3 regions of the Amycolatopsis sp. NPDC004772 genome follow, and region 1 is predicted to be linked to each of the others. Evidence: riboswitches for the same ligand, from Rfam matches in the RefSeq annotation. Region 1 holds a riboswitch; each other region holds the start of a gene.
What was found. Region 1 has a riboswitch for S-adenosylmethionine ahead of ACWEF6_RS36055 (methionine ABC transporter ATP-binding protein). Riboswitches for the same ligand answer to the same signal wherever they lie in the genome.

Region 1 (3,262 bases):
CCGAACCAGGCTTCGCGCGAGCAGCAGATCGCGGTCGCGGAGAAGGTCCGCGACGCCCGCGGCGGCTACAGCGCCTGGCCGGTCTGCGGCAAGAAGGCCTGAGCCCCCCTTCGGAACGGCCCCCGTCCACCGGACGGGGGCCGTTCCGCGTGTCGCCCCTCAATCACGCGAGATCCGCGCTCAATCACGCGAGATCCGCCTCCAATCACGCGAGATGCGCCTCTGATCACGCGGGATCCGCCGCTGATCACGCCGGATCCGGGTTCAAGTAGGCTCGTCCGGTGGTTGAACTGCTGGGACCGGCCGAAATCCGTGCGCTGGCGGCCGAACTCGACGTGCGGCCGACCAAGAAGCTCGGGCAGAACTTCGTGCACGACCCCAACACCGTCCGGCGGATCGTCGAGCTGGCGAACGTCGGCGAGGGCGACGTCGTCCTCGAGGTCGGGCCCGGGCTCGGGTCGCTGACCCTCGGGCTGCTCGCCACCGGCGCCCGGGTGGTCGCCGTCGAGATCGATCCCAAGCTCGCCGAGCGGCTGCCCGAGACGGTGGCCGAGCGGGGCCCGGAAGCGGCCGGAAACCTCACCGTCGTCGGGGCGGACGCCCTGCGCGTCACCCGCGAAGAACTGGGCGAGCCGACCGCTCTCGTCGCGAACCTGCCCTACAACGTCGCCGTGCCCGTCGTGCTGCACCTGCTGGCTGAGGTGCCCTCCCTCCGGAGCGGCCTCGTCATGGTGCAGACCGAGGTCGCCGACCGGATGGCCGCCGGCCCCGGCAGCCGGATCTACGGCGTGCCCAGCGTCAAGCTCGCCTGGTACGGCCCCGCACGCAAGGTCGCCGCCGTGCCACGCTCGGTGTTCTGGCCGGTGCCGAACGTCGATTCCGCGCTCGTCGCCTTCGAGCGGGCCGACGCGACGGCGTCCGACGACCGGGACGTCCTCTTCGGCCTGGTGGACGCCGCATTCTCACAACGCAGGAAGACGCTCCGGGCCGCGCTCGCGGGCTGGGCGGGCTCGGCCGAGCGCGCCGGCGAACTCCTGACGGCGGCCGGGATCGACCCCAAGACCCGTGGCGAGCAGCTGGATGTGCACGACTTCGCCCGCATCGCCGCCGCGCGTTAGCGACTCCACAGTGGAGGCGTGAAAATACGCCCGCCCAGCCCGTGATCCCGCGATTCGGACACCTCCACTCGTGTGATCTGGGCCAACGGGCTTGCTTTCGCTCCTCGGGATCGGTTTTACTCAGTACGTCCATCCCGAGCGACTGAGAGACCTGGCTCGCCGAAGTCGCAGCAACCACCCTCCACAGGGCAGGTGCTACCGCCAGGACCGATGGAGGCCGTTTTCGATGAAGAGGGTAGCCCGCCCCCTGCTCCTGACCAGGCGTCGCGTTGTCGACGAAGGCCGCCGCTCCGTGACCGCGTGTCGACGCTCCCGCTGAGCTAGTCCGAGCCGGTCCACCTCTTCTTCACGCACCGTCCGAACAGGACGGAACTCGCTTGCGGCCGGGTGCTGCGCGCTGCCTGCACCCCGTTTTCTGGAGCCTTCGTGATCACCGTCGAAAACCTGTCCAAAACCTTTGCCACCAACGGAAACTCCGTCGTCGCGCTGCGGGACGTGAGCGTCGACGTCCAGGCCGGCTCGCTGTTCGGCGTGGTCGGTCCCGCCGGGTCGGGCAAGTCCGTCCTCGCCCGGTGCATCGCCCTGCAGGAGCGCCCGGACCGCGGTGTCGTCCGCCTCGACGGCCTCAACACCGGCACCCTCGACGGCCGCCGCCTCCGCGAAATCCGCCGTCAGCTCGGCGTCGTTTCCACGAAACCGGAGCTGATCGCCGAGCGCACCATCGCCGGCAACATCGCTTCCCCGCTCGAGCAGCTCGGCGTCGACGGCCCGCAGCGCCGCAGCCGGGTCGGCTCGCTGCTCGACCTCGTCGGCCTGACCCAGCGCGCCACGCAGCGGCCCGGTGAGCTGTCCGCCGGGCAGCTCCGCCGCGTCGCGGTCGCGAAGGCGCTGGCGGCGGCCCCGGCCGTGCTGCTCGCCGACGACCCGACCGCCGGCGTCGACCCGGAGGAGGCCGGCGCGGTGCTCGCCGTCCTCGACCGGGCGCGCTCCGAGCTGGGCACCACGATCGTCGTCACGACGCCGGACGCGGGCGTGGTCCGCCGGGTCTGCGACGACGTCGCGGTGCTGGAGGACGGCACGGTCGTCGAGCGCGGCACGGTGCTCGACCTGATCTCGAACCCGGCCAGCCGCACCGCCCAGGCGCTGCTGCCGGCCATCGAGACCACCCGCTCGCAGGCGGCGCGCTACGACCGCTCGGCCGACGTCGTGCTGGTCGGTTTCGCGTCGGTGGGCGCGCTGCTGCCCGAGGCCGCGGGCCGCTTCGACGTCGAGTTCGCCACCATCGGCGGCGGCCTGACCCGCATCGGTGACACGCCGGTCGGCCGGTTCCGCCTCGGTGTCCGCGGCGAGCGCGCCGACGCGGCGCTGGCCTGGGTCGCCGAGCGCGGCGGGCACGTGACGCACACCGCGCGCGGCCCGCAGGGTGTCGCGGCCGCCTGACCCCCCGCCCCAAGCGCCCCAATGTGGCGTTGGGTGCATGTGACGCACCCAATGTGGCGTTCGGTGCGTCCAACGCACCCAACGCCACATTGGGGCGTTCGGGCGGGCACGTAGGCTGGTCGGGTGCTCGCCGTAGTTCCGCCCCCAGTCACCGTCCGGGTCCCGGCCAAGGTCAACCTGCACCTTTCGGTCGACGACCTGCGCGAAGACGGTTACCACGAGCTGGTCACCGTGTTCCAGGCGCTGTCGCTGACCGACGAGGTGACCGTCGCGGTCACCGAAGAGCCCGGCATCGAGGTCTACGGCGAGGGGGAGGGCTCGGTCCCGACCGGCCCCGAAAACCTGGCCTGGCGGGCCGTCGAGGCGCTCGCCGCGCACGTCGGGCGCACCGGCGAGCCGAAGGTCCGGGTGGTGCTGCGCAAGGGCATCCCGGTCGCCGGCGGCATGGCGGGCGGCAGCGCCGACGCGGCGGCGACGCTGGTCGGGCTCGCCTCGCTGTGGGGACTCGACGTCACCCGTGACGAGCTGGCCGAGCTCGCCGCCGGCCTGGGCAGCGACGTCCCGTTCGCGCTGTACGGCGGCACCGCCCTGGGCACCGGTCGCGGCGAGCAGCTCGTCCCGGTGCTGTCGCGGCACACGTTCCACTGGGTGCTGGCTTTCGCCGCCGAAGGGCTGTCGACGCCGAAGGTGTTCGGCGAACTCGA
Region 2 (3,262 bases), on a different contig from region 1:
CCCCGCGCGGCCGCGACGTCCTGGCGGCTCTCGGCGTCCCCGTGGCGGCCGGGCGGCGGCCGCTGCTGCGGGACTGTCTGGATTGGACGGAGCGCCGCGACCACCTCGCCGGCGCCCTGCCCGCCGCGCTGCTCGAGCGGGCGGTCGACGCCGGCTGGGTGGCCCGGGACGGCCACCGCGCGGTCAAGGTGCTGCCGGCGGCGGGGGAGCCGTTCGCCGCGCTCGGTGTCGATCTCGACGCGCTCGGTGGTGGTGCGGCGCCTTAACACACCGGGTGTCCGGCGCTGGGCAGCGGTACACGAACGAGTTAACCCACGCGCCTCACTATTCTGAGGGCCCCACGGCACTCGGGAGGAGGCGGGCATGGACCAGCTTCCCGTGCTGCTCGGCGTCGGCGGCGTCGTCCTCCTCGCGTCCGTGCTGGCCGTGCGCGTGTCGATCCGGCTGGGCCTGCCCTCGCTGCTGCTGTACCTGGGGATCGGCGTCCTGCTGGGGGAAGCCGGCTTCGGCATCCGGTTCGACAACCCCGGCCTGACCCAGTCGCTCGGCCTCGCCGCCCTCGTCATGATCCTCGCCGAAGGCGGGCTGACCACCCGGTGGTCGGCGGTGAAACCCGCGCTGGGCCGGGGGATCGCACTGTCCACAGTGGCCGTTGTGGTCAGCATTGCGGCCACCGGCGCGGCCCTGCACTGGCTGCTGGGCCTCGACTGGCGGCTCGCGCTGCTGTGGGGCGCGGTGCTCGCCTCGACCGACGCGGCCGCGGTGTTCTCGGTGCTGCGCACGGCCGGGATCGGCAAACGGCTCACCGGCGCGCTCGAACTCGAGTCGGGCATCAACGACGCACCGGCCTACATCGCCGTCGTGGTGCTGGCCGAAGGCACCACTGTGGACTGGACGCTGCCGCTGCTGGTGGTCTACGAGCTGACGGCCGGCCTGGTCATCGGCCTCGCCTTCGGCTGGCTCGGCGGGATCGCGCTGCGCCGGGCCGCGCTGCCGGCGACCGGCCTCTACCCGCTGGCCACGGTCGCGGTGTGCGTCGTCGCCTACTCGTCCGGGCAGCTGCTGCACGCGTCCGGGCTGCTCGCCACCTACGTCGCCGCGCTGGTGCTCGGCAATTCGCGGCTGCCGCACCGGTCGGACACGCTCTCGTTCGCCGAAGGCCTGGGCTGGCTGGCCCAGATCGGCCTGTTCGTACTGCTCGGGCTGTTCGCCTCGCCGGGCCGGCTGCTCGACGCGATCGTGCCGGGCCTGGTCGCGGGCGCGGTCGTGCTGCTGCTGGCGCGGCCGGTCTCGGTGGTGCTGTCGATGCTGCCGTTCCGCCTGCCGTGGCGGGAACAGGTGTTCCTGTCGTGGGCCGGGCTGCGCGGCGCGGTGCCGATCGTGCTCGCCATGATCCCGCTGTCGCAGGGCCTGCCGGGCGCGCAACGGCTGGTCGACGCGGTGTTCGTGCTGGTCATCGTGCTGACGCTGGTCCAGGGGGCGACGCTCGGCCCGCTCGCCCGCACGCTCGGGCTGGCCAAGAAGTCCGAAGCGCACGAAATAGAGGTCGACTCCGCGCCGCTGGACGAGCTCGGCGCCGAACTGCTGCAGGTCCGGATCCAGCCGGGGTCGAAGATGCACGGCGTGTACCTGTCCGAGCTGCGCCTGCCGGTCGGCGCGACGATCAGCCTGGTCGTCCGCGACGGCGCCGGGTTCACCCCGCAGAAGACCAGCCGGCTGCAGGAGAACGACCAGCTCCTGGTCGTCACGACGAGCGCGGTCCGCGACGCGGTCGAACGCCGGCTGCGCGCCGTCGACCGGGCCGGCCGCCTGGCCCGCTGGAAGGGCGAATCCGGCCGCTGAGCACGCTCTGTGACCGGCGTCTCAGAATGTGCGACGGGGGTTGGCGCCCGGACGCGCTCTCGGTTACCTTCGAACCAGGTCATGAGTGCCAGCGCGAAGCCCCGGCTTGCTGGCCGGCAACCCTCCTACCGCGGTGGGGTGCCCCGGGTGAAGACCGGGCCGGTCGCGCCGTGCGACGGGCAAGCGCGGGCCCCTCGCCGGGGTCCCCCGGATCGCCGAGGAGGCACCCCGATGACTCTCGCCATCGACCGCACCCAGCTCGAAGCCCCCGCCGTTCCCGCTGTCGCCGGGGCGTCGCTGCGGGTCCCGCTGGTCACCGGCGGGGACATCGGCTACGCCAACCTCGACCACGCCGCGAGCGCCCCCTGCCTCGACGCCGTCCGCGCGAAGGTCGACGAGTTCCTGCCCTGGTACGCCAGCGTCCACCGCGGCGCCGGCTTCGCGTCGCAGGTCTCCACCAAGCTCTACGAGCGCACCCGCGACGTCCTGCGCCGCTTCGTCGACGCGCGGCGGACCGACACCGTCGTCTTCACCCGCAACACCACCGACGCCTTCAACCTCCTCGCCCGCAGCCTTCCCCGGCACACCACGGTGATCGTGTTCGACACCGAGCACCACGCCGCGCTCCTGCCGTGGCAGGGACCGAACGTCCGGCGGATCCCGACGCCGCGCACCCGCCTCGCCGCGGTGTCCGCTGTGGACGAAGCACTCGCCGAAGCCCCGCAGGGCCCGCGGCTGGTCGTCGTCACCGGGGCGTCCAATGTGACCGGTGAACTGCTCCCGGTGGCGGAAATCGCCGCCGTGGCGCGCAAACACGGCGCTCGCATCGCTCTCGACGCCGCCCAGCTGGCCCCGCACCGCCGGATTTCGCTCAAGGAACTCGACGTCGACTACGTCGCGTTGTCCGGCCACAAGTTGTACGCGCCCTTCGGTGCGGGCGCGCTGATCGGCCGTGCCGACTGGCTGCGCGCGGCCCGCCCGTACCTCGCCGGCGGCGGTGCGACCAAGCTCGTCACCGAAGACGCCGTCGTCTGGAACACCGGCCCGGAGCGCCACGAAGCCGGCTCGCCCAACACCGTCGGCGTGTACGCGCTCGGCGTCGCGTGCGAGACCCTCGGCGAAAACTGGGCCGCGATCGAAGACCACGAGCAGGCCCTGCTCGCCCGGCTGCGCAAGGGCCTCGAGAGCATCCCCGGCTGCGCCGAGCTGCGGCTGTTCGACGCGCCGGTCGACCGGGTCGGCACGGTCAGCTTCGTCGTCGACGGCTTCGACCCCGGCTGGCTCGCCGCGGTCCTGTCCGCCGAGTACGGCATCGGCGTCCGCGACGGCGCCTTCTGCGCCCACATCGCGGCCAAGCGCCTGATCGGCGTCACCGGCGGCGAGGGGCAGCAGGCGGTCCGCGTCAGCCTCGGCCTCGGCA
Region 3 (3,262 bases), on a different contig from region 1:
ACACGTACGGCCACCCCAGCAAGTCCACAATGGACACCTTGGTGGCGCTCGGCGCGCGAGTCACTCGCACCGACGAGGACGGCGACACCGCGGTGGTCACCGGAACGGCAATAGTCCGCCGTGGCGAGCCGCGCGGCCCGCCGCGACGCTGAGTGCCGGGGCAGGCCGACTGCCCGCCCCGGCCGGAGCTCAGTAGCCGAGGGCCTCGTTCACGGCCGCGGCCGAGGGCGGCAGGGTGGCCTTGGGGCCGACGTGGTTCTCGATCGCGTCGAGGGTCTTGAGGCCGTCGCCGGTGATCAGCAGGACCGTCTCGGCGTCCGGGTCCAGCTTGCCCGTCTCGACCAGCTTCTTCGCCGTGGCGACGGTGACCCCGCCCGCCGTCTCGGTGAAGATGCCTTCGGTGCGGGCGAGCAGGCGGATGCCTTCGACGACCTCTTCGTCGGAGACGTCCTCGATCGCGCCGCCGGTGCGGTTGACGATGTCGAGCACGTACGGGCCGTCGGCCGGGTTGCCGATCGCCAGCGAACGGGCGATGGTGTCCGGCTTCACCGGCTGGACCACGTCGTGGCCTTCGCGGAACGCGGCCGACACCGGCGAGCAGCCGGTGGCCTGCGCGCCGAACACCTTGTACGGGCTGGCGTCCACGAGGCCGAGCTGACCCAGCTCACGGAAACCCTTGTCCACCTTGGTCAACTGCGAACCGGAGGCGATCGGGACGACGATCTGCGGCGGGATGCGCCAGCCGAGCTGCTCGGCGACCTCGAAGGCCAGCGTCTTCGAGCCTTCCGAGTAGTACGGCCGGACGTTCACGTTGACGAACGCCCACTTCGGGTGCTCGCCGGCGAGCTCGGTGGCGAGGCGGTTGACGTCGTCGTAGTTGCCGTCGATGGCGAGGAGGTCACCGTCGTACACCGCGGTGGTGAGGATCTTGGCGCGCTCGAGGGTCTTCGGGATCAGCACGACCGACCGCCAGCCGGCGCGGGCCGCGGCGGCGGCCGTCGCGTTGGCCAGGTTGCCGGTCGACGGACACGCGAGCACCTCGAACCCGAACTCGCGGGCCGCGGCCAGCGCGACGGCGACGACGCGGTCCTTGAACGAGTGCGTCGGGTTGCCGGTGTCGTCCTTGACCCACACGCGCTTGAGGCCGAGCGCCTTGGCGAGGCGGTCGGCGCGGACCAGCCGCGTCGCGCCCGGCTCGGTGTTCGGGATCTCTTCGACGTTGGACGGAACCGGAAGGAGCTTCTTGTAGCGCCAGATGTTCTTGGGGCCGGCCTCGATGTCTTCGCGGCGGACGCGGCCGAAGTCGTAGGCGACCTCGAGCGGCGAGAAGTCTTCGGCGGAGACGAACTCCGGGGCCAGCGGCTGCCGGTGGCCCTCTTCCTTCGACACCAGTTCGACGGCGGGACCGAGATCCGGGGTCTTCGTGGTGGAGGTCGTGCCGAGGGTGGCGGTCATCGCGAGGTTCCTTTCCTCATCTGCCCCGCCGAAGCGGGCCGGAATTGGCACCGTGGTCGTCAGCTACCCCGCGATCGCGGGATGACGGGCTGTACGCCGGTTGCCGGGGCTTCGTCGGGCCGTTCCCTCTGCCCCTCTGGATGAGCGGTATTCGGTTGTCGGTGCCACGCACGCCGGATCGTCCGGGGCGGGCTGCCTCGGCTACACCGTACGACATCGCGCTCGCGCCGTGCCACGGTGGCCGCCCGACATCACCGGAGCGGGGGCACCGGAGCGCAAGTGAGAGGATTCCCGGGTGACCGCGCAAGCCACCGCCCCGGCCCCGCTGCAGCTGGTGCTGGGGGAGGAAGAACTGCTGATCGAGCGGGCCGTCCGCGAGACGCTCGCCGCCGCCCGCGCGACGGACCCGACCGCGGAGCTGACCCGCGTCCGGGTGTCCGATCTCACAGCGCCCGAGCTGGCCGAACTGGTCAGCCCGTCGCTGTTCAGCGAGGGCCGGGTGATCGTCCTGGAGTCGGCGCAGGACATCTCGCAGGAGCTGGCCGACGCCGTCGCGAGCTACCTGAAGGACCCGGCGGACGGGGTCGTGCTCGTTGTCGTGCACACCGGCGGCGGCCGCAGCAAGGCCGGCAAGTCGCTCCCGGCCGCGCTGAAGAAGGCCGGTGCTGAGGTCACCGAGTGCCCGAAGCTGACCAAGCCGGCCGAGCGGGAGCAGTTCGTGCGCCACGAGGTGCGCCGGGTGGGCGGCAAGATCGACCCGGCGGGGGTGGCCGCCCTCCTCGACGCCGTGGGCTCCGACCTGCGGGAACTCTCCTCGGCGGCGACGCAGCTGGTCGCGGACACCGGCGGGGCCGTCGACGCCGACGCGGTCCGCCGCTACCACCGCGGCCGCGCCGACGTCACCGGGTTCGCAGTCGCGGAGAAGGCCGTCAGCGGTGACCGCTCGGCGGCGCTGGAGTCGCTGCGGTGGGCGATGCAGCTGGGCGTCCCGCACGTCCTGGTCGCGGACGCTCTGGCCGACGCGGTCCGCACGATCGCCCGGGTCTCCGGCGCGGGCCGGGGCAACCCGAACCAGCTGGCGGGCGAACTCGGCATGCCGCCGTGGAAGATCCGCAAGGCGCAGGGCCAGTCCCGCGGCTGGAACCCCGACGGCCTGGCGACGGCGATGCGCGTGGTCGCGCGGCTGAACGCCGAGGTCAAGGGCGTGGCGGCGGACCCGAACTACGCGCTGGAACGAGCGGTCCTCGAGGTGGCGGCGGCCAAGGGCGACCGCTGACGCCGCGAGCCGCGGCGCTGCCGTCCCGGGGCGCCGCGGCCGGTCGGTGCCGGCCCCACCACGGACACGAAGAAGGCCCCGGCCGAAGCCGGGGCCTTCCCAGAAATCAACCAGCTCAGAGCGCGTTGACGCGCTTCGCGAGCGCCGACTTCTTGTTGGCGGCCTGGTTGGCGTGGATGACGCCCTTCGAGACGGCCTTGTCCAGCTTCTGGGCGGCGTCGCGCTGCAGCTCGACGGCCTTGGCCTTGTCGCCGGCCTCGGCGGCTTCGCGGACCTTGCGGATCGCGGTCTTCACCGAGGACCGGATCGCCTGGTTGCGCTGACGCGCCTTCTCGTTCGTCGTGATGCGCTTGATCTGCGACTTGATGTTGGCCATAGGGCAACTCCTGTTTCACTCGGTGAGATCGCCGCCGCGCTGAAGTGGCCCCGGTGGAACCGGGTTTCCTCCATGACGGAATGCCGCACGGGCAGCGAGCGACCACTCTAACAGCCGGGCCGCGGGCGTCCGGAGCCGGGAGTACGGTGGACGGC

Region 2: it holds a riboswitch for S-adenosylmethionine, as region 1 does, so the genes downstream of both, ACWEF6_RS26885 (aminotransferase class V-fold PLP-dependent enzyme) here and ACWEF6_RS36055 (methionine ABC transporter ATP-binding protein) in region 1, are expected to answer to the same signal.
Region 3: it holds a riboswitch for S-adenosylmethionine, as region 1 does, so the genes downstream of both, thrC (threonine synthase) here and ACWEF6_RS36055 (methionine ABC transporter ATP-binding protein) in region 1, are expected to answer to the same signal.

Annotation. Positions count from the first base shown of each region.
Region 1 is NZ_JBSGBK010000093.1:4,615-7,876, reverse strand. It holds gene ACWEF6_RS36065 (transglycosylase family protein) at 1-102, shown strand, start outside; gene rsmA (16S rRNA (adenine(1518)-N(6)/adenine(1519)-N(6))-dimethyltransferase RsmA) at 282-1,118, shown strand; SAM riboswitch class I at 1,245-1,335, shown strand; gene ACWEF6_RS36055 (methionine ABC transporter ATP-binding protein) at 1,545-2,558, shown strand; gene ACWEF6_RS36050 (4-(cytidine 5'-diphospho)-2-C-methyl-D-erythritol kinase) at 2,682-3,262, shown strand, end outside.
Region 2 is NZ_JBSGBK010000051.1:8,598-11,859, forward strand. It holds gene ACWEF6_RS26875 (ArsR/SmtB family transcription factor) at 1-266, shown strand, start outside; gene ACWEF6_RS26880 (potassium/proton antiporter) at 364-1,842, shown strand; SAM riboswitch class IV at 1,920-2,034, shown strand; gene ACWEF6_RS26885 (aminotransferase class V-fold PLP-dependent enzyme) at 2,074-3,262, shown strand, end outside.
Region 3 is NZ_JBSGBK010000017.1:16,141-19,402, reverse strand. It holds gene ACWEF6_RS13665 (ComEC/Rec2 family competence protein) at 1-152, shown strand, start outside; gene thrC (threonine synthase) at 190-1,455, opposite strand; SAM riboswitch class I at 1,469-1,602, opposite strand; gene holA (DNA polymerase III subunit delta) at 1,751-2,731, shown strand; gene rpsT (30S ribosomal protein S20) at 2,847-3,107, opposite strand.